2 regions of the Streptomyces sp. SD31 genome follow, and region 1 is predicted to be linked to the other one. Evidence: predicted binding sites of a transcription regulator. Region 1 holds the regulator's gene; the other holds the start of a gene.

Evidence for each region. Region 1 encodes HrcA, which represses chaperone genes, less so after heat shock. Its sites were predicted from a motif close to TTNGCACTCNGNNNNNCNGAGTGCNAA; they were not measured.
Region 2: a site for HrcA is predicted at 8,176-8,202, ahead of groL (chaperonin GroEL). Genes of this name have one in related genera too.

Annotation. Positions count from the first base shown of each region.
Region 1 covers NZ_JBQHCX010000008.1:142,302-153,283, reverse strand. Annotated here, with positions in the region: gene ACTMVF_RS18830 (SpoIIE family protein phosphatase) at 1-1,483, shown strand, start outside; gene hemW (radical SAM family heme chaperone HemW) at 1,527-2,759, shown strand; gene ACTMVF_RS18820 (Uma2 family endonuclease) at 2,827-3,396, shown strand; gene ACTMVF_RS18815 (DUF3097 domain-containing protein) at 3,374-4,189, opposite strand; gene ACTMVF_RS18810 (MBL fold metallo-hydrolase) at 4,232-4,966, opposite strand; gene hrcA (heat-inducible transcriptional repressor HrcA) at 5,127-6,143, shown strand; gene dnaJ (molecular chaperone DnaJ) at 6,144-7,280, shown strand; gene ACTMVF_RS18795 (nitronate monooxygenase) at 7,371-8,456, shown strand; gene ACTMVF_RS18790 (16S rRNA (uracil(1498)-N(3))-methyltransferase) at 8,453-9,202, shown strand; gene ACTMVF_RS18785 (VOC family protein) at 9,223-9,615, shown strand; gene ACTMVF_RS18780 (hypothetical protein) at 9,557-9,949, opposite strand; gene ACTMVF_RS18775 (hypothetical protein) at 9,959-10,982, opposite strand, start outside.
Region 2 covers NZ_JBQHCX010000014.1:76,567-87,548, reverse strand. Annotated here, with positions in the region: gene ACTMVF_RS28155 (aldo/keto reductase) at 1-839, shown strand, start outside; gene ACTMVF_RS28150 (hypothetical protein) at 836-1,099, opposite strand; gene ACTMVF_RS28145 (helix-turn-helix domain-containing protein) at 1,217-2,056, shown strand; gene ACTMVF_RS28140 (DUF397 domain-containing protein) at 2,040-2,243, shown strand; gene ACTMVF_RS28135 (DinB family protein) at 2,270-2,809, shown strand; gene ACTMVF_RS28130 (hypothetical protein) at 3,172-3,747, shown strand; gene ACTMVF_RS28125 (hypothetical protein) at 3,762-3,965, opposite strand; gene ACTMVF_RS28120 (metallophosphoesterase family protein) at 4,011-4,886, opposite strand; gene ACTMVF_RS28115 (NADH:flavin oxidoreductase) at 4,915-6,042, opposite strand; gene groL (chaperonin GroEL) at 6,391-8,013, opposite strand; gene ACTMVF_RS28105 (cold-shock protein) at 8,376-8,582, opposite strand; gene ACTMVF_RS28100 (MoaD/ThiS family protein) at 9,025-9,300, opposite strand; gene thrC (threonine synthase) at 9,410-10,696, opposite strand; SAM riboswitch class I at 10,715-10,884, opposite strand.

The sequences.
Region 1 (10,982 bases):
CGCCGAGGACCCCATCGCGGCCAGGGACGACATCGAGGCGTACGCCGAGGAACGCGCGCTGGAGCGCGGGCTGCGCGTCGCCGAGATCCTCGCCCCCGAACCCCAGCGTGCCGAACGGGACCGGGACTGGCTCAACCGGGGCGCCCTGTCCTTCCTCGCCGAGGCCTCCGACCTGCTCGCCGGGCAGCTCGACGAGAACCTGGTCGCCGCCCTCGCCGGCCAGCTGATCGTGCCGCGGCTTGCGGACTGGTGCGCGGTGTGGCTGGAGGACGAGATGGCCGGGCGGTGGGGATACCCCCGATCCGGTGACGCCGAGGGCGGGGGAGGCTGGGCGGCGGACGTCGTCGCGGGCACCGGACCCCGGCTCGCCCGCGTCTGGCACGGCTCCGAGAACCTCATCGAGGAACTCCGGTGCGCCCTGGAGAAGGAGCCGCCGCATCCCGCCGACAGCCACCGCAGTCCCCCCGACAGCCACCGCACGGGGCCCGTCCCCTACCCCTGGCCCGGCGAGGCGCTCGGCGCGCGCGGGGCGCGGGGCACGGCGCTCGCGTACCGCCTGATCGCCGGTGGCCGCCCGCTGGGCACGCTGGTCATCGGGCGGGCCGACCTCATGCGCTTCCCCGACGAGGTCACCGGACTCGTCGAGGACCTCAGCCGCCGGGTGGCCCTCGCCATCGGAGCGGCCCGCCAGTACGCCCGGCAGGCCACCATCAGCCGGGTCCTGCAGCGCGGACTGCTGCCCGGCGCCGTCGCGGAGATCCCCGGGGTGGCCAGCGCCCTGGTCTACGAGCCGTACGACAAGGGCGGTCCGAGCGGCGACTTCTACGACCTGTTCCCGGCCGGCGACGGCCGCTGGTGCTTCGCCATCGGCGACGTCCAGGGCAAGGGCCCCGAGGCGGCCGTGGTGATCGGCATCGCACGGCCCTGGCTGCGGCTCCTCGCCCGCGAGGGCTACCGCGTCGCCGATGTCCTCGACCGCCTCAACCAGCTCCTCCTCGACGACGCCACGGAGGCCGCCGACGCCGCCGCCCGCGCCCTCGTCGGCCCGGTCCCACCCGGCGACGGCCCGCAGACCCGCTTCCTCTCCCTGCTCTACGGGGAACTCAGTCCCGTCGACGGCGGCATCCGCTGCACCCTCGCCTCCGCCGGACACCCGCTGCCGTTGCTGCTGGGCGCGGGCGGCGAGGTCCACACGGCCGCGCACCCGCAGACCCTCCTCGGGGTCATCGAGGACGCGACGTACACCAGCGAGACCTTCGAGCTGCGCTCCGGCGAGACCCTGCTGTGCGTGACCGACGGGGTGACCGAGCGGCGCAGCGGCTCCCGCCAGTTCGACGACGGCGACGGCCTCGCGACCGCGCTCGCCGGGTGCGCGGGCCTGAACGCCCAGCTGATCGCGGAACGCATCCGCAGGCTGGTGCACGAGTTCAGCGGCCGTCCACCGGAGGACGATCTGGCACTGCTGGTGCTCCAGGCCGAGTAGCCGACCGGACAGGGAATCGCCGGGGTGCTGGACAATGGAACCCATGCCCTCCGCACTCCCCGACGGCGAGCCCGTCCCCGACGACGGCACGCTCCCCGCGTCCGCGCTCGCCGGCTCCGCCGACCGCCCCCTCGGCTTCTACCTGCACGTCCCGTACTGCGCGACCCGCTGCGGCTACTGCGACTTCAACACCTACACGGCGACCGAGCTGCGCGGCACCGGCGGGGTGCTGGCGTCCCGCGACAACTACGCGGACACCCTGATCGACGAGATCCGCCTGGCCCGCAAGGTCCTCGGCGACGACCCGCGCGAGGTCCGCACGGTCTTCGTCGGCGGCGGTACGCCCACGCTGCTGGCCGCCGACGATCTCGTACGGATGCTGGGGGCGATCCGCGACGAGTTCGGTCTCGCGCCGGACGCGGAGATCACCACGGAGGCGAACCCGGACTCGGTGGACCCGGCCTATCTGGCCGCTCTCCGCGAGGGCGGCTTCAACCGGATCTCCTTCGGCATGCAGAGCGCGAAGCAGCATGTGCTGAAGATCCTCGACCGCACGCACACCCCGGGACGGCCGGAGGCATGTGTCGCGGAGGCCCGCGCGGCAGGCTTCGAGCACGTCAACCTGGACCTGATCTACGGCACACCGGGCGAGTCGGACGACGACTGGCGGGCGTCGCTGGAGGCGGCGATCGGCGCCGGGCCGGACCATGTGTCCGCGTACGCCCTGATCGTCGAGGAAGGCACGCAGCTGGCCCGTCGTATCCGCCGGGGCGAGGTGCCGATGACGGACGACGACGTCCACGCGGACCGGTACCTGATCGCCGAGGAGACGTTCACGGCGGCCGGTTTCGACTGGTACGAGGTCTCCAACTGGGCGACCTCGGAAGCGGGCCGCTGCCTGCACAACGAGCTGTACTGGCGGGGCGCCGACTGGTGGGGCGCGGGGCCGGGGGCCCACTCGCACGTGGGCGGGGTGCGCTGGTGGAACGTGAAGCACCCGGGCGCGTATGCGGCGGCGCTGGCGGCGGGGCGGTCGCCGGGGGCCGGGCGGGAGCTGCTGTCGGAGGAGGACCGCAGGGTCGAGCGGATCCTGCTGGAGCTGCGGCTTCGGGAAGGGGTGCCATTGGAGTTGCTGAGGGAGGAGGGGCTCACTGCCTCGCGCCGAGCACTCTCAGAAGGGCTCTTGCAGACCGGTCCTTATGAGGAGGGGCGTGCGGTGCTGACGCTTCGGGGGCGGTTGTTGGCGGATGCGGTGGTCAGGGATTTGGTGGACTGATCACTCCGGTGGGTGAATCGGAACCAGAGGCAGGTTTGGGCGGCGCCCCGATTCGTAGGGTGCCGCTGTGAACGATCGCGCGATGATCAAGTTCTTCGAGGGACTGGAGCCGCCCGAGGGCGTCAGGGCCGAGCTTCTGCGAGGAGAGATCGTGATGTCGCGCAGCTCTGGTCTGGTGCACAACCGCAACGTCACGGAGACGGTGGACCAGATTCCCCGCGACCGTTGGTATCCGCTCCAGACCCAGTGCGTCGACATGCTTGACCACGTCAGCGCCCCCGTTCCCGATGTGGTGGTGACCGAGCGCGGCGCCGGTCCGGATCAAGGGACATACGTACCGTCGGCGGTGGTCACGGCATTGGTGGAGGTCGTCTCCGAAACCAGCGTGGAGCGCGACTACGAGGTCAAGCGCGCGATCTATGCCGCGAGCGGCGTGCACGCTTACCTGATCATCGACCCGATCATGGCGCACTGCGTGCTGTTCACCGAGCCGAAGGGCAGTGGCGAGGAAGCCGAGTACCACGTGCAACGGATGAGCAAGTTCGGCTGCCCGGTCCCGATGGACTGTTTTGGTCTCGAAGTCGACACCACCGGATTCGGCACCTTCAGCAACGTCAGGCCCCACCGCTACCCGTAACGAAGTCGATCAGCTCCTCCACCCGCCCCAACAGCTCCGGCTCCAGGTCCTTGTAAGACCCCACCCGCTGAAGGATCGCCTGCCACACCGCCCCGGTGTTCTCCGACGGCCACCCCAGCGCCCGGCACACCCCCGTCTTCCAGTCCTGCCCGCGCGGCACCCGCGGCCAGCCCGGAATCCCCAGGGACGACGGCTTCACCGCCTCCCAGATGTCGATGTACGGGTGGCCCACGACCAACGCGTGCTCACTGGTCACCGACTCCGCGATGCGCCACTCCTTCGTACCCGGCACCAGGTGGTCGACCAGGACCCCCAGCCGCGCATCCGGTCCCGGCGAGAAATCGGCCACGATCGACGGCAGGTCGTCGACGCCCTCCAGGTACTCCACCACCACGCCCTCGACGCGCAGGTCATCGCCCCACACCTTCTCGACCAGCTCGGCGTCGTGTCGGCCCTCGACGTAGATACGGCCGGCGCGGGCCACGCGCGCGCGTGCCTGCGGGACGGCGACCGAACCGGAGGCCGTGCGGGTGGGACGTACCGGAGCGGAGGACGACGGCCGGACGAGGGTCACCACCTTGCCCTCCAGCAGGAACCCTCGCGGTTCCAGCGGGAACACCCGGTGCTTGCCGAAGCGGTCCTCCAGGGTCACCGTGCCCGCCTCGCAGCGGATCACCGCGCCGCAGAAACCGGTGCCGGGCTCCTCCACCACCAGGCCCGGTTCCGCCGGGACCTCGGGGACGGGCTTGGGCTTCTTCCAGGGTGGAGTCAGGTCCGGTGAGTACTGGCGCATTCGAGTGACGATAAGAGAATCCCGGCCGTCATGGAGCGCAGATCAACGCGACACGCCGAATCGCGCGGCCAGGGTGTCCCGCTGGCGGCGCACGAACTCCGCGTCCACCACCGCTCCGTGACCGGGCACGTACAGCGCGTCCTCGCCGCCCAGGTCCAGCAGGCGGTCCAGGGCCGCCGGCCAGTGCGACGGTACGGCGTCGGGGCCGGCCTGGGGTTCGCCGGACTCCTCCACCAGGTCGCCGCAGAAGACCACCTCGGGAGAGCCGGGAGCGCCCGGCACGAGCACGACCAGGTCGTGGGCCGTGTGAGCCGGGCCCACGTTCGCCAGCAGGACCTGGCGGCCGGCGTCCAGGTCGAGGGTCCACTCGCCGCTCACCTGGTGGTGCGGGTGGACCAGGGCGTCGATCGCCTCGTCCGCCGCGTCCTGGTCCAGCCCGTTGCGTACGGCGTCCGCGCGCAGTTCCGCCCGCTCGTGCGCGAACACCGTGTCCAGGCCCACCGCCCCGTACACCTGCGTGCCCGCGAACGCCGCCGCCCCGAAGACATGGTCGAAGTGGGGATGGGTCAGCGCGAGATGAGTCACACGGTGACCCGCCAGCCACTGCGCCTGGGTACGCAGCCGCACCCCCTCCGCGAGGCTCGACCCCGCGTCGACGAGCAGCGCGCCGCCCTCCCCGACGACCAGCCCCGCCGTGCAGTCCCAGCCCGGCAGCCGACACCGGCCCACCCCGGCCGCAAGCCGCTCCCACCCGAGCTCTTCCCAAGTCACCCTCATACGGCGACGCTAACGAACACACCACCGTCGGGCACGGTGGTGCTGACCGGCCTTGCCCGCTGCGTACCCCGCCGCCGTACACTGGGCCGGGGACAGCTGGCACTCGGACGGACAGAGTGCCAGGCAAGGCGCCAAGCGGACGAAACTGGAGGTGCGCGCGATGCTGAGTGAACGCAGGCTTCAGGTGCTGCGCGCCATCGTCCAGGACTATGTCGGGACCGAGGAGCCGGTGGGCTCCAAGGCGCTCACCGAGCGGCACAACCTCGGCGTCTCCCCGGCGACCGTCCGCAACGACATGGCTGCCCTGGAGGACGAGGGCTACATCGCCCAGCCGCACACCAGCGCCGGGCGCATCCCGACCGACAAGGGCTACCGGCTGTTCGTCGACAAGCTCGCCGGTGTCAAGCCGATGAGCCCGCCGGAGCGGCGCGCGATCCAGAACTTCCTGGAGGGCGCCGTGGACCTCGACGACGTCGTGGCGCGCACGGTTCGGCTGCTCGCGCAGCTCACCCGACAGGTCGCCGTCGTGCAGTACCCGTCGCTGACCCGGTCCACCGTCCGGCACGTCGAGCTGCTCTCGCTCGCGCCCGCGCGCGTGATGCTCGTGCTGATCACGGACACCGGGCGGGTCGAGCAGCGGATGGTCGACTGCCCGGCGCCCTTCGGTGAAGGGTCGCTCGCGGATCTGCGCGCGCGGCTCAACAGCCGGGTCGCGGGGCGGCGCTTCACCGATGTGCCGACGCTCGTCGAGGACCTCCCCGAGGCCTTCGACATAGAGGACCGCGGCACTGTCTCGGCCGTGCTCTCCACCCTGCTGGAGACGCTCGTCGAGGAGAACGAGGAGCGGCTGATGATCGGCGGCACCGCCAATCTCACCCGCTTCGGGCATGACTTCCCCCTCACCATCCGGCCCGTCCTGGAGGCCCTCGAGGAGCACGTCGTACTCCTCAAACTCCTTGGCGAGGCGGGGGATTCGGGCATGACCGTGCGCATCGGGCACGAGAACGCCTATGAGGGACTCAACTCCACGTCCGTCGTGTCGGTCGGCTACGGTTCGGGCGGCGAGGCAGTCGCCAAGCTCGGCGTGGTCGGACCGACCCGCATGGATTACCCGGGAACGATGGGAGCGGTACGCGCAGTGGCACGGTACGTCGGACAGATCCTGGCGGAGTCGTAAGTGGCCACGGACTACTACGCCGTTCTCGGCGTGCGTCGCGACGCGTCGCAGGAAGAGATCAAGAAGGCCTTCCGGCGGCTCGCGCGCGAGCTGCACCCGGACGTCAATCCGGATCCGAAGACCCAGGAGCGGTTCAAGGAGATCAACGCCGCTTACGAGGTGCTGTCGGACCCGCAGAAGAAGCAGGTCTACGACCTCGGCGGCGACCCGCTGTCCCAGGCGGGCGGCGCGGGAGCCGGCGGCTTCGGCGCGGGCGGCTTCGGGAACTTCTCGGACATCATGGACGCGTTCTTCGGAACGGCGTCCCAGCGGGGTCCGCGTTCGCGTACGCGGCGGGGCCAGGACGCGATGATCCGGCTGGAGGTCGAGCTCGACGAGGCGGCCTTCGGTACGACGAAGGACATCCAGGTCGACACGGCCGTCGTCTGCAACACCTGTAACGGTGAGGGGGCCGCCCCCGGCACCTCCGCCCAGACGTGTGACATGTGCCGCGGTCGCGGTGAGGTGTCGCAGGTGACGCGGTCCTTCCTGGGGCAGGTCATGACCTCGCGGCCGTGCCCGCAGTGCCAGGGGTTCGGGACAGTCGTACCGACGCCGTGCCCCGAGTGTGCGGGTGACGGACGCGTACGGTCGCGTCGGACGCTGACGGTCAAGATCCCGGCCGGTGTCGACAACGGCACGCGGATCCAGCTCGCCGGTGAGGGCGAGGTCGGGCCGGGCGGCGGTCCCGCCGGTGACCTGTACGTCGAGATCCACGAGCTGCCGCACGCGATGTTCCAGCGGCGCGGCGACGACCTGCACTGCACGGTGACGATCCCGATGACCGCGGCGGCGCTCGGCACGAAGGTGCCGCTGGAGACGCTGGACGGGCTGGAGGAGGTCGACATCCGGCCGGGCACTCAGTCCGGTCAGTCGATTCCGCTGCACGGGCGAGGGGTGACCCATCTGCGGGGCGGCGGGCGCGGGGATCTGATCGTGCACGTCGAGGTGCAGACGCCGAGCAAGCTGGACCCCGAGCAGGAGCGGTTGCTGCGTGAGCTGGCCAAGCTGCGGGGCGAGGAGCGGCCTCAGGGGCAGTTCCAGCCGGGGCAGCAGGGGTTGTTCTCGCGGTTGAAGGACGCCTTCAACGGGCGCTGAGCCCCTGCTGTTCCCCTGGGGAATGCGTGGGCCTACGCCAAGGGGAAGGGTCGATTCGGACTTGTTCGGGGGACGTGACAACATGCCGTCATGTCCTCCGCGCTGACCGATCTCTTCCCCCTTCCGATCGTGCAGGCCCCCATGGCAGGCGGCGTCTCCGTGCCGCAGCTCGCCGCTGCCGTGTCCGAGGCCGGTGGGCTGGGGTTTCTCGCTGCCGGGTACAAGACCGCCGACGGGATGTACCAGGAGATCAAGCAGCTGCGGGGGCTGACCGGGCGGCCCTTCGGGGTCAATCTGTTCATGCCGCAGCCCGAGTACGCCGACGCGGCGGCCGTTGACGTCTACGCACATCAGCTCGCCGGCGAGGCCGCCTGGTACGAGATCGAGCTGGGGGACCCGGACAGCGGGCGGGACGACGGGTACGACGCCAAGCTCGCCGTGCTGCTCGACAATCCCGTCCCCGTCGTCTCCTTCCACTTCGGCGTGCCCAGCGGTGAGGTGCTCCAGGCGCTGCGGCGTGCCGGAACCTTCACCCTGGTCACCGCCACCACTCCGGACGAGGCCCTCGCCGTGCAGCGGGCCGGCGCCGACGCCGTGATCGTGCAGGGGGTCGAGGCCGGCGGCCACCAGGGCACCCATCGCGACAACCCCGAGACCGACGGCACCGGCATCGGGCTGCTGTCCCTCGTCGCGCAGGTCCGTGAGGCCGTGAGCCTGCCCCTCGTCGCCGCCGGCGGCATCATGCGCGGCAGCCAGATCGCCGCCGCGCTCGCCGCCGGCGCCAGCGCCGCCCAGCTCGGGACCGCCTTCCTCGCCACCCCGGAGTCCGGCGCCAACGCCCTGCACAAGCAGGCGCTGACCAACCCCCTGTTCGTACGGACCGAGCTGACGCGCGCCTTCTCCGGGCGCCCCGCCCGCGGCCTCGTCAACCGCTTCCTGCGCGAGCACGGGCCGTACGCCCCCGCCGCCTACCCCGAGGTCCACCACCTCACCTCGCCGCTGCGCAAGAAGGCCGCCGCGTCCGGTGACGCGCAGGGCATGGCGCTGTGGGCCGGGCAGGGGCACCGGATGGCGCGGGAACTGCCCGCCGGGCAGCTGGTGGAGGTGCTGGCCGCCGAGCTCGACGCCGCGTCGACAGCGTTGTCCGCCTTCCCGAAGGGGGGCGCGGGGCGATGACAGCTCCCGTTTTCGTCGTCGAGCACTTCGATGCCGGCGGTGGCGGGCGGTACGTCCTCGACGGGCCCGAGGGGCGGCACGCCGTCTCGGTCAAGCGGCTGAGGCCCGGCGAGACCGTCGTCCTCACGGACGGCAACGGTCGCTGGGCCGAGTGCGAGGTCGTCGACACGGAGGGCAAGGACCGGCTCGTCGTGCACATGAGCTCGGTGGCCGAGGAACCCCCGGAGTCGCCCCGTATCACCGTCGTCCAGGCCCTCCCCAAGGGCGACCGCGGCGAGCTGGCCGTCGAGACGATGACCGAGACCGGCGTCGACGCGATCGTGCCCTGGGCCGCCGCCCGCTGCATCACGCAGTGGAAGGGCGAGCGGGGGGCGAAGGCCCTCGGCAAGTGGCGGGCCACCGCCCGCGAGGCCGGCAAGCAGTCGCGCCGGGTGCGTTTCCCGGAGGTGACGGACGCGGCCACCACCAAGCAGGTCGCGGCGCTGCTCGCCAAGGCCGACTTCGCCGCCGTACTGCACGAGGAACGCGACTACGGCAGTGCGCCCCTCGCCACCGCCGAGCTGCCCACCGAGGGCGAGATCGTGCTCGTCGTCGGACCCGAAGGCGGCGTGTCCCCCGAGGAGTTGGCCCTCTTCGAGGAGGCGGGTGCGCAGGCGTACCGTCTGGGCCGTACCGTCCTGCGCACGTCCACCGCCGGAACCGCGGCGACGGCACTGCTCCTCGGCCGCACCGGCCGCTGGTCCTGACCTCCGGAGGGACGCTCACCGTGGAACTCGCCCAGGTACGGCTGCTGGTCAGCGACTTCGCCGCCTGCTACCGCTTCTACGCCGACGTCCTCGGCCTCAAGCCGCAGTCGGGCGCGACGAACGGGCCGTACGAGAAGTTCAGCCCCGCCGTCGGCTCGGCGGGCATCGCGCTTCAGGACCGGGCGATGATGGCCGAGGTCCTGGGCGAACTGGCCGACACCGCCGACGGGCACCGCTCCCTGGTGGTGCTGCGGGTGGACGACCTGGACGCCTGCTGCGAGCGGATCACCGCACGCGGCGCGACCCTCCTGCGCGGCCCCGCCCCGATGACCGACCGCATGCGCGTCGCCCACCTCAAGGACCCGGAGGGCAATCTGGTGGAGCTGCAGGAGTGGCTGCTGCTGCGCGGCTGAGCACGGCGTCGAACAGCTCCCAGCCGTCCAACTCCCCGGTCCCCGGCAGGAGTCCGCGGGCCGTCGCCTCGTCGACGAGGCCGCGTACGGCACCGGGTTCGCGCAGGTTGAGCAGCTTCCCGGGGCCGGTCGCCACGCATCCGACGTAGGAATGGCCGTCGGAGACGGCCCGGCCCGGGCCCTTCCGGAAGACGATCCGCGTACGCGCACCGTCCAGGGTCAGATGGAGGACCTCGCGGCACGTGTCGCCCTCCCCGTGCTGGTGCCGCACGCTCCAGAGGTATGTCGTCCGCTCGTCCACGACGAGCCTTCGCAGTCGGCGGTCGTTACGCATGCGGCCACGCTACGGGGCCGGGCAGCGCTTGTTCTCCGGGTTTTTCGCGGGGATGAGCTGGACGTCCTCGCGGCGGACGGCGAAGGACTCCTGGACCTTGCCGTTGTTGCGAGCCGGGTCCCAGAGCCAGATCCACTCGCCGGTGGCGCCGAAGGAGACCACGGGGTGGTCGAGGGGAGCCGGGCCGTTCTCCACCGCCAGGGGCTCGGCGGCGTCCACCGGGCTTACGCACATGAAGTGGCCGAAGACACCGAAGTAGTCGGGCGGGTGGGCGCCCCCACGGGCGACGTTCTCGGCGGCCCGGCCGGCCGCGCTCGCCGCCTGCCCGGTGCCCAGCGCGACCGCGCTCAGGGCGTAGACGACTATGACCAGCGTGGCCAGGACGATGGCGAAGAAGCGGTTGCTGGCGTCCCGGCCCAGATGGAAGTGGCGCAGCCAGCCCACGATCGCCACGAAGAACAGCGCGCTGCCCAGCGCGAGTCCCATCGGCTCGGCGGCCACCAGGTAAGTGCCGAGCCTCGCCGTGGGCACCGCCTCCACGCGGATGTCGAACCGGTCCAGGTAGGCGTCGTGCATCTGCCGGCCCAGCCAGCCCACCATCGACCACAGCACCGGCACGGACAGCGGCACCAGCCAGGCGGCGTGCCGGGTGAAGACGGTGCGGCGCAGCGCGAGGACCACGCCCGCGCCCGTGAACACACCGACGGCAAGCACCAGCGCACCCGCCCACAGCACCCGGGGCTCGGTGCCCTGGCCCACCAAGGCCCCGAAGGCGGCCAGCACGGTGGTGCCCGCGACTCCGGCGGCCCACTGGACCCCGCGGCCACTCGCCCGCGTCTCCTTGAGCGTGCGGCCCAGCGGCAGCGCCCCCGCCGGGCTGAGCAGTGCGGGCAGTAGCTTCCAGGCCCCGTCTGCCCAGACGACGTACATGCCGCACAGGACGGCGAGGACGACGCCGGCCACCCCCGCCGCCAGCCAGACCAGCCGGACCCGGCGCTCGTGCGGGGTCTCGTCGCGTGGCGGGTCCGCGTCC
Region 2 (10,982 bases), on a different contig from region 1:
CGGCACCGACGACATTCCGCATCGGCGGCGACCTGGAAGTACGACGGCTCGGATTCGGCGCGATGCACCTGCGGCCGGACACCCCCGAGGCCCGCGCCGCCTGCCTCGCGGTCGCCCGACGCGCCGTCGAACTGGGCGTCACACTGATCGACACGGCGCACTTGTACGGCTGGGGAGCGAACGAGGACCTGCTGGCCGAGGCGCTGCACCCCTACCCCGCCGACGTCCTGATCGCCACGAAGGTGGGTATCCGCCGGACCACGTCCGGCGAGGGCTGGCGACACGCGGGCGAGCCGGCCGACCTCCGCGCCCAGGTCGACGAGGCCCTGCGCCGCCTCCGCCTCGACCGCATCGAACTGCTCCAACTCCACCGCCTCGACCCGGCCGTACCCCTCCCCGACCAGCTCGGCGCGCTCCGCGACCTGCGTGACGAAGGCAAGGTGGGCCGCATCGGCCTGTCCGAGGTCACGGCCGCCGAGCTCGCGGAGGCCCGGAGCGTCGTCGACATCGCGAGCGTCCAGAACCGCTACAACCTCCTCGACCGCGAGCACGAACCCGTACTCAAGGCCTGCGAGGCGGCGGGCATCGCCTTCCTGCCGTGGCGGCCGGTGGCGGCGGGGCAGTCGGGGGCGAGGTCGGAGATCGCGGCGGTGGCGAAGGAGCTCGACGCCACCCCCACGCAGGTCGTCCTGGCCTGGCTCCTCGCCCACTCCCCGGTGATCCTCCCGATCCCGGGGACGACGAGCATCGCGCACCTGGAGGAGAACCTCGGCGCGAACGCCGTCCACCTCACCCAGGAGCAGTACGACCGCCTGAACCGCGCCTCCGAGGCCGCCTAACGCGGCAGTCTCCCCTCCCGGTTGACCTCCCGAACCCGCGCCAACAGCTCCTCCTTCGTCGGCGCGGGTTCCACCGGCTCACCCCGCAGCACCGCCGCGAGCCGCTCCGCGGTGCGGACATTGCAGCGCCCGAGCTGGACGAGAGCGAACGGCTCGTCTCCGGCCCCGGTGACCGGATCCACACACAGGGAGGGCAGTACGACGCCCACTCCCCTGAGCGCCTCCCGCAGGGACACCACGACTTCTTCGGTCGACCGCACGTTGACTTCACCTCTCCACGCAGAGTTCGCGATTCACCACACAGCGTGGCGGTCACGCACCTAACCTGGCCATACGGGGCGCCCCAACAACCTCGTCTGGTGGACCGGGAGTCGCACATGCCAGCACCGAAGGATCTCGATCCGTCGTCGTCGCCGCGCGCGCTGCTGGGCGCGGAGTTGCGCCACGCGCGCGAGAAGAAGGGCCTGAGCCAGGAGGCCCTGGGCCTGAAGCTGTTCGTCAGCGGCGCGTTCATCGGCCAACTGGAGGCCGGCACCCGGCGCTTGCGGCCCGACATGGCACCACTGGCCGACGAGGTGCTGGGCACGAACGGTTTCTTCGTACGGAACTGCAAGGCAGCGAACAAGTCCAAGTATCCGGAGCACTTCGCGGAGGCGGCGGAGGCCGAGGCTCAAGCGACGGCGATCAGGCAGTACGCGCCGCTGCTGATCCCCGGGCTGCTGCAGACGCCGGCGTACGCACAAGCCGTGAACCGCGCATACGACCCGACGGCACCGCAGGAAACCATCGACGAGTGGGTGGAAGGCCGGATTGCTCGGACGCGCCTACTCGACAATCCAACAAGCCCGTTGTTGTGGGTGGTACTTGACGAGGCGGCACTGCGCCGGGAGATCGGCGGACGGGCGGTAATGGCGGAGGCCTTGCGCCACCTCGCCGGTCTGGCCCGCCGGAGCCGGGTCCTTGCGCAGGTGCTGCCCTTCAGCGCGGGAGCGCACAAGGCGATGGAGGGCTCACTGAAGCTGATGGACTTCGCGGACGCCCCTCCGCTGGTCTACTTCGAGGGGCCAGGCACCGGACGACTGGAGGACGACCCTGCCACCGTCGCCCAGCTGAGGTTCACCTTCGAGCTCCTCACAGCCTCCGCACTTTCGCCGGAGAAGTCCCTAGCCTTGATCGAGGCGGTGGCGCAGGATTACGCCTATGAGGAACATCCCTGACTACGACCTGAGCACGGCCGTGTGGCACAAGTCGAGCTATAGCGGCGGGGGCGGCAACGACTGCCTCGAAGTCACCCACGACGTCCCCACCCTCGTCCCCGTCCGCGACTCCAAGACCCCCCACGGCCCGAAGCTCGTATTCCGAGCATCGGCTTGGTCGGCCTTCGTCAAAGCGGTCAGGATCTGACCTCATTGCCTTCTAGCGTGGCCGTCATGACTGAGACCACGCACACCCCTGCCACCGCCACCGACGAGCGCGCCGACCTGCTGGCGGCGCTGGCCAACCAGCGGCACTTCCTGCGCTTCACCACCCGCGACCTCACCGACGAGCAGGCCGGCGAGCGGACCACCGTCAGCGAACTGTGTCTCGGCGGCCTGATCAAACACGTCACGTCGGTGGAACGGGGCTGGGCGGCCTTCATCCAGCACGGCCCGTCGACGATGCCCGACTTCACCGCCATGACCGAGGCCGACTTCGCGAAGCGCGCCGACGAGTTCCGGATGCTGCCCGGCGAGACACTGGCCGGCGTGCTGGCCGAGTACGAGGAAGTGGCCCGCCGCACCGACGAGCTGGTCGCGACCCTGCCCGACCTGAACGCCGCCCACCCGCTGCCCAAGGCCCCGTGGTTCGAGGCTGAGGCTCAATGGTCGGCCCGCAGGGTACTGCTGCACATCACCGCCGAGACGGCCCAGCACGCGGGCCACGCCGACATCATCCGCGAGTCCCTGGACGGCGCGAAGAGCATGGGCTGACGCCCCGATACCTCCGGCCCGAAGCTCAAGCGGCCAGCCCGAGCCCTCTTTGCAAGGAATGGTTGCCGCGAGTTGACTTGGAGCGTTCGCCCGAATAACGAACAGCCCCCGCCAGGTGCTCACAACACCTGGCGGGGGCTTGACCTACGAGATCCGTACAGCGAACCCAAGGACGCCCGCTACCAACGGTCGTCTCCCACCCCTGGGGAGCCCCGGTGGAACTCCCCGAGCCTCTCGGCTTCACTGTGGATACCGAGGAACTCCACATGGCCCGGTTGGAGGCAGCGGACCCTCCATGTGCATGCTGAAGGTCTACCGCACCACCTGACCAGGCCCCCCCCGCAAGCCCCCGGAGCCACCCCATGAACCATGCCCAGCTCACCGCCTTGGGCCGAGCCCTCCGCCTCCTCGGCGAACACGGCGAGTCCCTCACGGCCACCACCCCGGACGGCAAACTCCACGAGGTCAAGGCCGACCTCCGCCGTGCCCTCGACCTCCTCGACGAGAGCGTCACCGGCGCCGCCCCCACCACCCGCTGCCCGGAGCACCCCAACGGCCCGGTCGACACCGCCGCCCCCGACCTCTGCCTGCTCTGCGAGACCCGCCGCCGAGCGGCCCGCCGCTCCGAGTTCAACGGCCCGGCCCCCGACGTCCCCCGCGCCCCCGAGCACACCGCCCCCTCCCGCTACGGCGTCCGGGGCGACCGCCCCCAGCCCCAGCAGCGCTGGCTGCCGGAGCTGTGGAACGGCCAGGAGTGGCAGCTGTGCGGCACCCCGCGCCGCGACCGCCGCGAGGCCGAGCTGTATATCGCCGCCCAGCGCCGCGGCCCACGCCCCGCCATGGCCTACCGCCTCGTGCACGAGTTCACCGACTACGAGGTGCTGCGCGTCTGGGGCACGCCGGTGAAGGTCGACATCGAGCCGCTGGGCAACCTGTAGGAGCCAGTCCGCCCTCACGACTTCGCCGTCGCCCCCACCTGCCCCACGGCCAGGACCACCTTGAAGGCGTTCTCGGACGGGAGGGCGTAACCGCCGAGGTTCGTCGTCATCTGGGCGAGGATCACGCCCGCGACGGCACTCGCCGTGGACGTGAAGTGCCAGACCTCGGACATCAGGACGATGTTGAGGCCGTATCCGGCAGCGAGGACCGAGGCCACCTTAAGTCAGTTGATTGACTCACTCACCCGATGCAGGTCACGTGGTCACGCCTCCCGCTCCACGAACGCCCGCACCTGCTCCTCGTCCAGCTCGTACACCGTCTCGTGCGCCCGAGGGTCCCGCGCATGGAAGGTATGGAACATCGGCCCCGTCGCCGCGCCCAGCTCCACCAGCGACGCCGACGCCCCGCGCACCGCGCGCTCCGTCCCGGGCGCGGCCGTCAGGTCGACGCGGCTGACCACACCCGGAGTGACCCACACCGGCACCGACTCCAGCAGCCCGAAGAGCTGGAGGTGGTAATGACCGGTCAGCACGACCCGTACGTCACTCCCCCGGATCGCCTCCGCCAGCTCCCCCGGGTTGCGCAGCCCGAAGTGCGGCTGGGTCGCCGAGATGTCGAGGCTGATCGGCGGGTGATGGAAGGCGAGGACGGTCCCCCGCTCCGGCTGACCAGGACTCTGCCCCTGACTCAACACCTCACGGAGCCACCCCAGTTGACGCCGACTCAGCTCGCCGTACACCTTCCCCGGAACCAGCGAGTCCAGCGTCACGAAGCGCCATCCGCCGACCGTGCTCACCGCGGCCCGCTCCGACGCCTCGGAGTCCAGGACCAGCTCCGGTTCCGGGTGCCCGCTCCCCAGCACCTTCCCGAAGGCGTCCCGCTCGTCGTGGTTGCCGGTCGTGTAGAACACCGGCGCCCCCAGCCGCCGCGCGAACTCGCCCACCAGCTCGCGTACGGCCGTATACGCCTCCACGGCCCCGTCGTCGGCGATGTCTCCGGTGACGACCACCGCGTCGACGTTCCGTTGATGCCCCAGCTCGGCGAGCATCAGGCGCAGTGAATCGGTGGCGTTGACGCCGTTCTTGTTGGGGGCGTCGGTGCGCTCGATGTGCGTGTCCGAGAGATGAAGGATCCTCATCTCCCGGACACTAGCCCCGAGTTGCCGCTCAGCTCAGGGTCTTCAGCGACTCCGCGTCGTACGCCGCCAGCTCCCCGAACCGTCCGTCCAGCACCTTCGCCGCCCACTCCGGGTCCTGGAGCAGGGCGCGGCCGACGGCCACCATGTCGAACTCGTCGCGCTCCAGGCGGTCCAGGAGGTCGTCGATGCCCTTGACTATGGAGCCCTCGCCCATGAAGGCGCCGATGAAGTCGCCGTCGAGGCCGACCGAGCCGACGGTGATGGCCGGCTTGCCGGTGAGCTTCTTCGTCCAGCCGGCCAGGTTGAGGTCGGAGCCGTCGAACTCCGGGATCCAGTAGCGGCGGGTGGAGGCGTGGAAGGCGTCGACGCCGGCCGCGGCGAGCGGGGCGAGGATGGCCTCCAGCTCCTCCGGGGTCTCGGCGAGCCGGGCGTCGTAGGCCTCCTGCTTCCACTGGGAGTAGCGGAAGATGACCGGGAAGGTCGCGGAGACCTTCTCGCGTACGGCGGCGACGATCTCCGCGGCGAACTTCGTACGGGCCACCGGGTCACCGCCGTACGCGTCCGTGCGGCGGTTGGTGCCCGCCCAGAGGAACTGGTCGACGAGGTAGCCGTGGGCGCCGTGGATCTCCACGCCGTCGAAGCCGATGCGCTCGGCGTCCGCGGCGGCCTGGGCGAACGCGCCGATGACGTCGTCCAGGTCGCTCTGGGTCATCGCCTTGCCGGTGACCTCGGTGTCGCCGATGCGGAGGCCGGAGGGGCCGACGGCGGGTGCGTCCGCGAAGGGCGGCTGGCCCTGCTTGCGGACCATGCCGATGTGCCACAGCTGCGGCACGATCGTGCCACCCGCCGCGTGCACGGCCTCGGCGACCTTCGCCCAGCCCGCGAGCTGCTCCTCACCGTGGAACCGCGGCACCCGGCTGCTCTGCCCGGCGGACTCGTGGCCGACGTAGGTGCCCTCGGTGACGATGAGCCCCACGCCCGCGGCGGCGCGACGGGCGTAGTACGACACGACGTCCTCACCGGGGACGCCACCCGGCGAGAACATACGCGTCATCGGCGCCATCGCGATGCGGTTGGGAACGGTCAGGCCGTTGATCACGGTCGGCCGGGACAGGATCTGTGCCGCACGGGAGGCGGAGGTCGTGGTGACGGTCACGCGGGGGCTCCTCGGGAGTGGCTCTGTCGACCAGCGGCCCTTCGGTTGACCGGCTGGTATGTGCGCACGCATTGTTGCACTCCCTTAAGCAACCGCCTATGCGCTGCCCCACATTCCCGCCCACCCACGACACCTACGGCCCGGAGAGAAACACGACACCCAGCTCGCCGAGCGACCGGGCTCACCCAGGCGAAGATCTTCGTTGCCCATTCGGCAGCCTGAGCAGGACGAGATGCTTTCGCCACCTTGGTGAAGGTGCTGAAACGCCCGAGGGCGGCACCCCCTGTCGAACAGGGAGTGCCGCCCTCGGTACTGACGGACCGGGTCCGAGCCTTCTTACGAGGAGGCTCAGAAGTCCATGTCACCGCCCGGCATGCCGCCACCGGCGGGCGCGGCGTTCTTCTCCGGCTTGTCGGCGATGACGGCCTCGGTGGTGAGGAACAGCGCGGCGATCGACGCGGCGTTCTGCAGCGCGGAACGCGTCACCTTCGCCGGGTCGATGATGCCCTCGGCGACCAGGTCGACGTACTCGCCGGTCGCGGCGTTCAGGCCGTGACCCGGGGTGAGGTTGCGGACCTTCTCCACCACGACGCCGCCCTCGAGGCCGGCGTTGACGGCGATCTGCTTCAGCGGGGCCTCGAGCGCGAGCTTCACGGCCTGGGCGCCGGTCGCCTCGTCACCCTCGAGCTCCAGCTTCTCGAAGACGGCGGTGGCCTGGATGAGGGCCACGCCACCACCGGCGACGATGCCCTCCTCGACGGCCGCCTTGGCGTTGCGCACGGCGTCCTCGATGCGGTGCTTGCGCTCCTTGAGCTCCACCTCGGTGGCGGCACCGGCCTTGATGACGGCCACGCCACCCGCGAGCTTCGCCAGACGCTCCTGGAGCTTCTCGCGGTCGTAGTCCGAGTCGCTGTTCTCGATCTCGGCGCGGATCTGGTTCACGCGGCCCGCGACCTGCTCGGAGGAGCCGGCACCGTCGACGATGGTGGTCTCGTCCTTGGTGATGACGACCTTGCGGGCCTTGCCCAGGAGGTCCAGGGAGGTGTTCTCGAGCTTGAGACCGACCTCCTCGGAGATGACCTCGCCACCGGTGAGGATGGCGATGTCGTTCAGCATCGCCTTGCGGCGGTCGCCGAAGCCCGGGGCCTTGACCGCGACGGACTTGAAGGTGCCGCGGATCTTGTTGACGACCAGGGTCGACAGGGCCTCGCCCTCGACGTCCTCGGCGATGATCAGCAGCGGCTTGCCCGACTGCATGACCTTCTCCAGCAGCGGGAGCAGGTCCTTGACCGAGGAGATCTTGGAGTTGGCGATCAGGATGTACGGGTCGTCGAGGACGGCCTCCATACGCTCCATGTCGGTGGCGAAGTACGCCGAGATGTAGCCCTTGTCGAAGCGCATACCCTCGGTGAGCTCCAGCTCCAGACCGAAGGTCTGGGACTCCTCGACGGTGATGACGCCTTCCTTGCCGACCTTGTCCATCGCCTCGGCGATAAGCTCACCGATCTGGGTGTCGGCGGCGGAGATGGAGGCCGTGGAGGCGATCTGCTCCTTGGTCTCGACATCCTTGGCCTGCTCGAGCAGGGCGGCGGAGACGGCCTCGACGGCCTTCTCGATACCGCGCTTGAGGGCCATCGGGTTGGCGCCGGCGGCTACGTTGCGCAGGCCTTCCCTGACCAGGGCCTGGGCGAGAACGGTCGCGGTGGTCGTACCGTCACCGGCGACGTCGTCCGTCTTCTTGGCGACTTCCTTGACCAGCTCGGCGCCGATCTTCTCGTACGGGTCCTCGAGCTCGATCTCCTTGGCGATGGAGACACCATCGTTGGTGATCGTGGGGGCGCCCCACTTCTTCTCGAGGACGACGTTGCGACCCTTGGGGCCGAGCGTCACCTTCACGGCGTCCGCGAGCTGGTTCATGCCGCGCTCGAGGCCGCGCCGCGCCTCCTCGTCGAACGCGATGATCTTGGCCATGTGAAGTGGTCCCTCCAGGACTGGGGGTGATTCCTTCGGACCGCGCCCGCGCCCGCGACGGACGGCTCGCCTGCCTCGTGGTTCCTTGCCCCATCCGGCCTGCGGGCCTCACCGACCCGGTCCTTCGTTGTCACTCTCACCTTCAGAGTGCTAACGCAATGATTAGCACTCGACCCATGCGAGTGCAAGCGGCTCTCGGGGATCGGGAGGGGATCGGGCGGGGCGCCCAGCCGGGCGCGAACAGGGTCCTGGCAGGTCCGGGCCGAGCGAAGGACACACCCGACGGCACGGCGAAGGGCCCGCACCCCGGGAGGTGCGGGCCCTTCGAAGAAGAACGTCGCTGCTTTAAGTCGACGCGTGCTTCAGCTGGCCGCCAGCCGGACCATGTCCGCCTGCGGCCCCTTCTGACCCTGCGAGATCTCGAAATCGACCCGCTGGCCCTCTTCCAGGGTGCGGTACCCGTCCATCTGGATCGCGCTGTAGTGGACGAAAACATCCGCACCACCGTCGACCGCGATGAAGCCGTACCCCTTCTCCGCGTTGAACCACTTGACGGTGCCCTGAGCCATGCCTAACTCCCCTATTACTGGCCCTTGCACAGATCCACACTTCGCGGATCCGGGTCAGACCTCACCCCCCATCGGTCGGGGGCGTGCGCCGGAACGCGTCGACCGCGGCTGAATGTATCTGCCCAACTGCCGTCTGCAACAGGTCAATCGGACGAGAAATCCGGGCACGACCGGTCGGGAATGTGGGGACAATTGCCCTGACTTCAGGTCAAGTCGGACCCGATAAAGGGAGCAAAAGCCGCAAAAAACCCGCACACTTTGGCTACATCTTGTCGGGGGTGCGGCAGAAATCAAGGGCCACCGACCCGTGAATCGGCGGCATGTTCCCCAACTGTACCTCGCTCAACCACACAGAATTGCCCCCTCCGCTTCTCTCACGGAGGGGGCAATCCGATGAACTCTCGGTAATTGGTATTACCGAGGGTAATGATCGGTCATTCGGTCAGCCGCCGGCGACGGCCGGGATGATGGAAACGCCCGCGCCGTCCGGGGTGGCCGTCTCCAGTCCCTGCTCGAACCGGACGTCGTCGTCATTGACGTACACATTGACGAACCGACGCAGCTTGCCCTGGTCGTCCAGAACCCGGGCGGCAATCCCGGTGTGGTTCTTCTCCAGGTCGGCGATGACCTCGCCGAGGGTGCCGCCCTCGGCGGTCACTTCGGCCTGGCCACCCGTGTAGGTACGCAGGATGGTGGGGATGCGGACGTTGACGCTCACGTATGACCTCCGGTCAGGTAGTCGCCCCCAGGGGCGCGGGGCTGTGTTCAATTTGCGGCCACCGCCGCGTGGGCGCGACCAGCCCCCGCAGGCCCGCAGACGAAGACGACTAGGCGAGGCCGGCCTCGCGGAACGAATCCAGGTTGGGACGAATGGTCGCAGTAAGCCCCGTACCGGCCACCGCATCCAGCGTCTTGAGACCATCACCGGTGTTCAGGACAACGGTCGTCTTCGTCGGGTCGAGGACACCGTTCTCGATCAGCTTGCGCGTCACACCCACGGTCACCCCACCGGCGGTCTCCGCGAAGATGCCCTCGGTCCTGGCGAGCACCTTGATCGCATCCACGACCTGCTCGTCCGTCACGTCCTCCACCGCACCGCCGGTACGGCGAGCGATGTCCAGGACATACGGACCGTCCGCCGGGTTGCCGATCGCCAGCGACTTGGCGATGGTGTTCGGCTTCTGCGGACGGACGACATCGTGGCCGGCCTTGAAAGCGACGGACACCGGCGAGCAGCCCTCGGCCTGCGCGCCGAAGATCTTGTACGGCTTGTCCTCGACGAGGCCGAGCTTGATCAGCTCCTGCAGCCCCTTGTCGATCTTCGTGAGCTGCGAGCCGGAGGCGATCGGCACCACCAGCTGGTCCGGGATCTGCCAGCCGAGCTGCTCGCAGATCTCGTACGCCAGGGTCTTGGAGCCCTCGGCGTAGTACGGCCGCAGGTTGACGTTGACGAAGCCCCAGCCCTCGCCGGCCGGGTCACCGATCAGCTCGGAGCAGAAGCGGTTCACGTCGTCGTAGTTGCCCTCGATGCCGACGAGCTCGCCGCCGTAGACCGCGGCCATGACGACCTTGCCCTGCTCCAGGTCGTGCGGGATGAACACGCAGGACCGGAAGCCGGCGCGGGCGGCGGCGGCACCCACCGCACCGGCGAGGTTGCCGGTGGAGGAGCAGGAGAGGGTGGTGAAGCCGAAGGCGCGGGCGGCCTCCAGGGCCTGGGCGACGACGCGGTCCTTGAAGGAGTGCGTCGGGTTGCCGGAGTCGTCCTTGATGAACAGCTTGCCGGCGTCGACACCCAGCTCGCGCGCGAGGTTGTCGGCCTTGACGAGCTGGGTCCAGCCGGGGTTGATGTTCGGCTTGGTGGCCACGTCGGCGGGGACGGGCAGGAGGGGCGCGTAGCGCCAGATGTTCGCGGGTCCCGCCTCGATCCGCTTGCGGAGCTCTTCGGCGTCGTAGGCCGAGAAGTCGTAGGCGATCTCGAGCGGGCCGAAACACTCCTCGCACGCGAAGACCGGTCCGAGAGGCACTCGGTGGCCGCACTCGCGGCAGGACAGCGCCGCGGCGGGGCCGAGGTCTACGGTGGATTCGGTGGTGCTTGCAACAGTCTGCGCAGCCATGTGAGGCGAGGCCCTTTCTCCTCATCTTCCTCACGACGCATCTCGCCGTGAGACGGATTTGGCACCTTCCCTAGCCGGGAGCCTCGCGGAGACGATCAGCGGTGATACGGCAGTGATCGCTACGAGAACCGACTGGAGGGTTGCCGGGGCTTCATCGGGCCGTTTCCCTCTGCCCCTCTGGATGAGCTGTATTCGGTTGTTAACGGCGGTTGACCCCGGACATGCGATGGTCATCCGCGTTGTTCAAGACTGTAACCGACGGCCAGGACAGTTGAGAGAGTCCGTC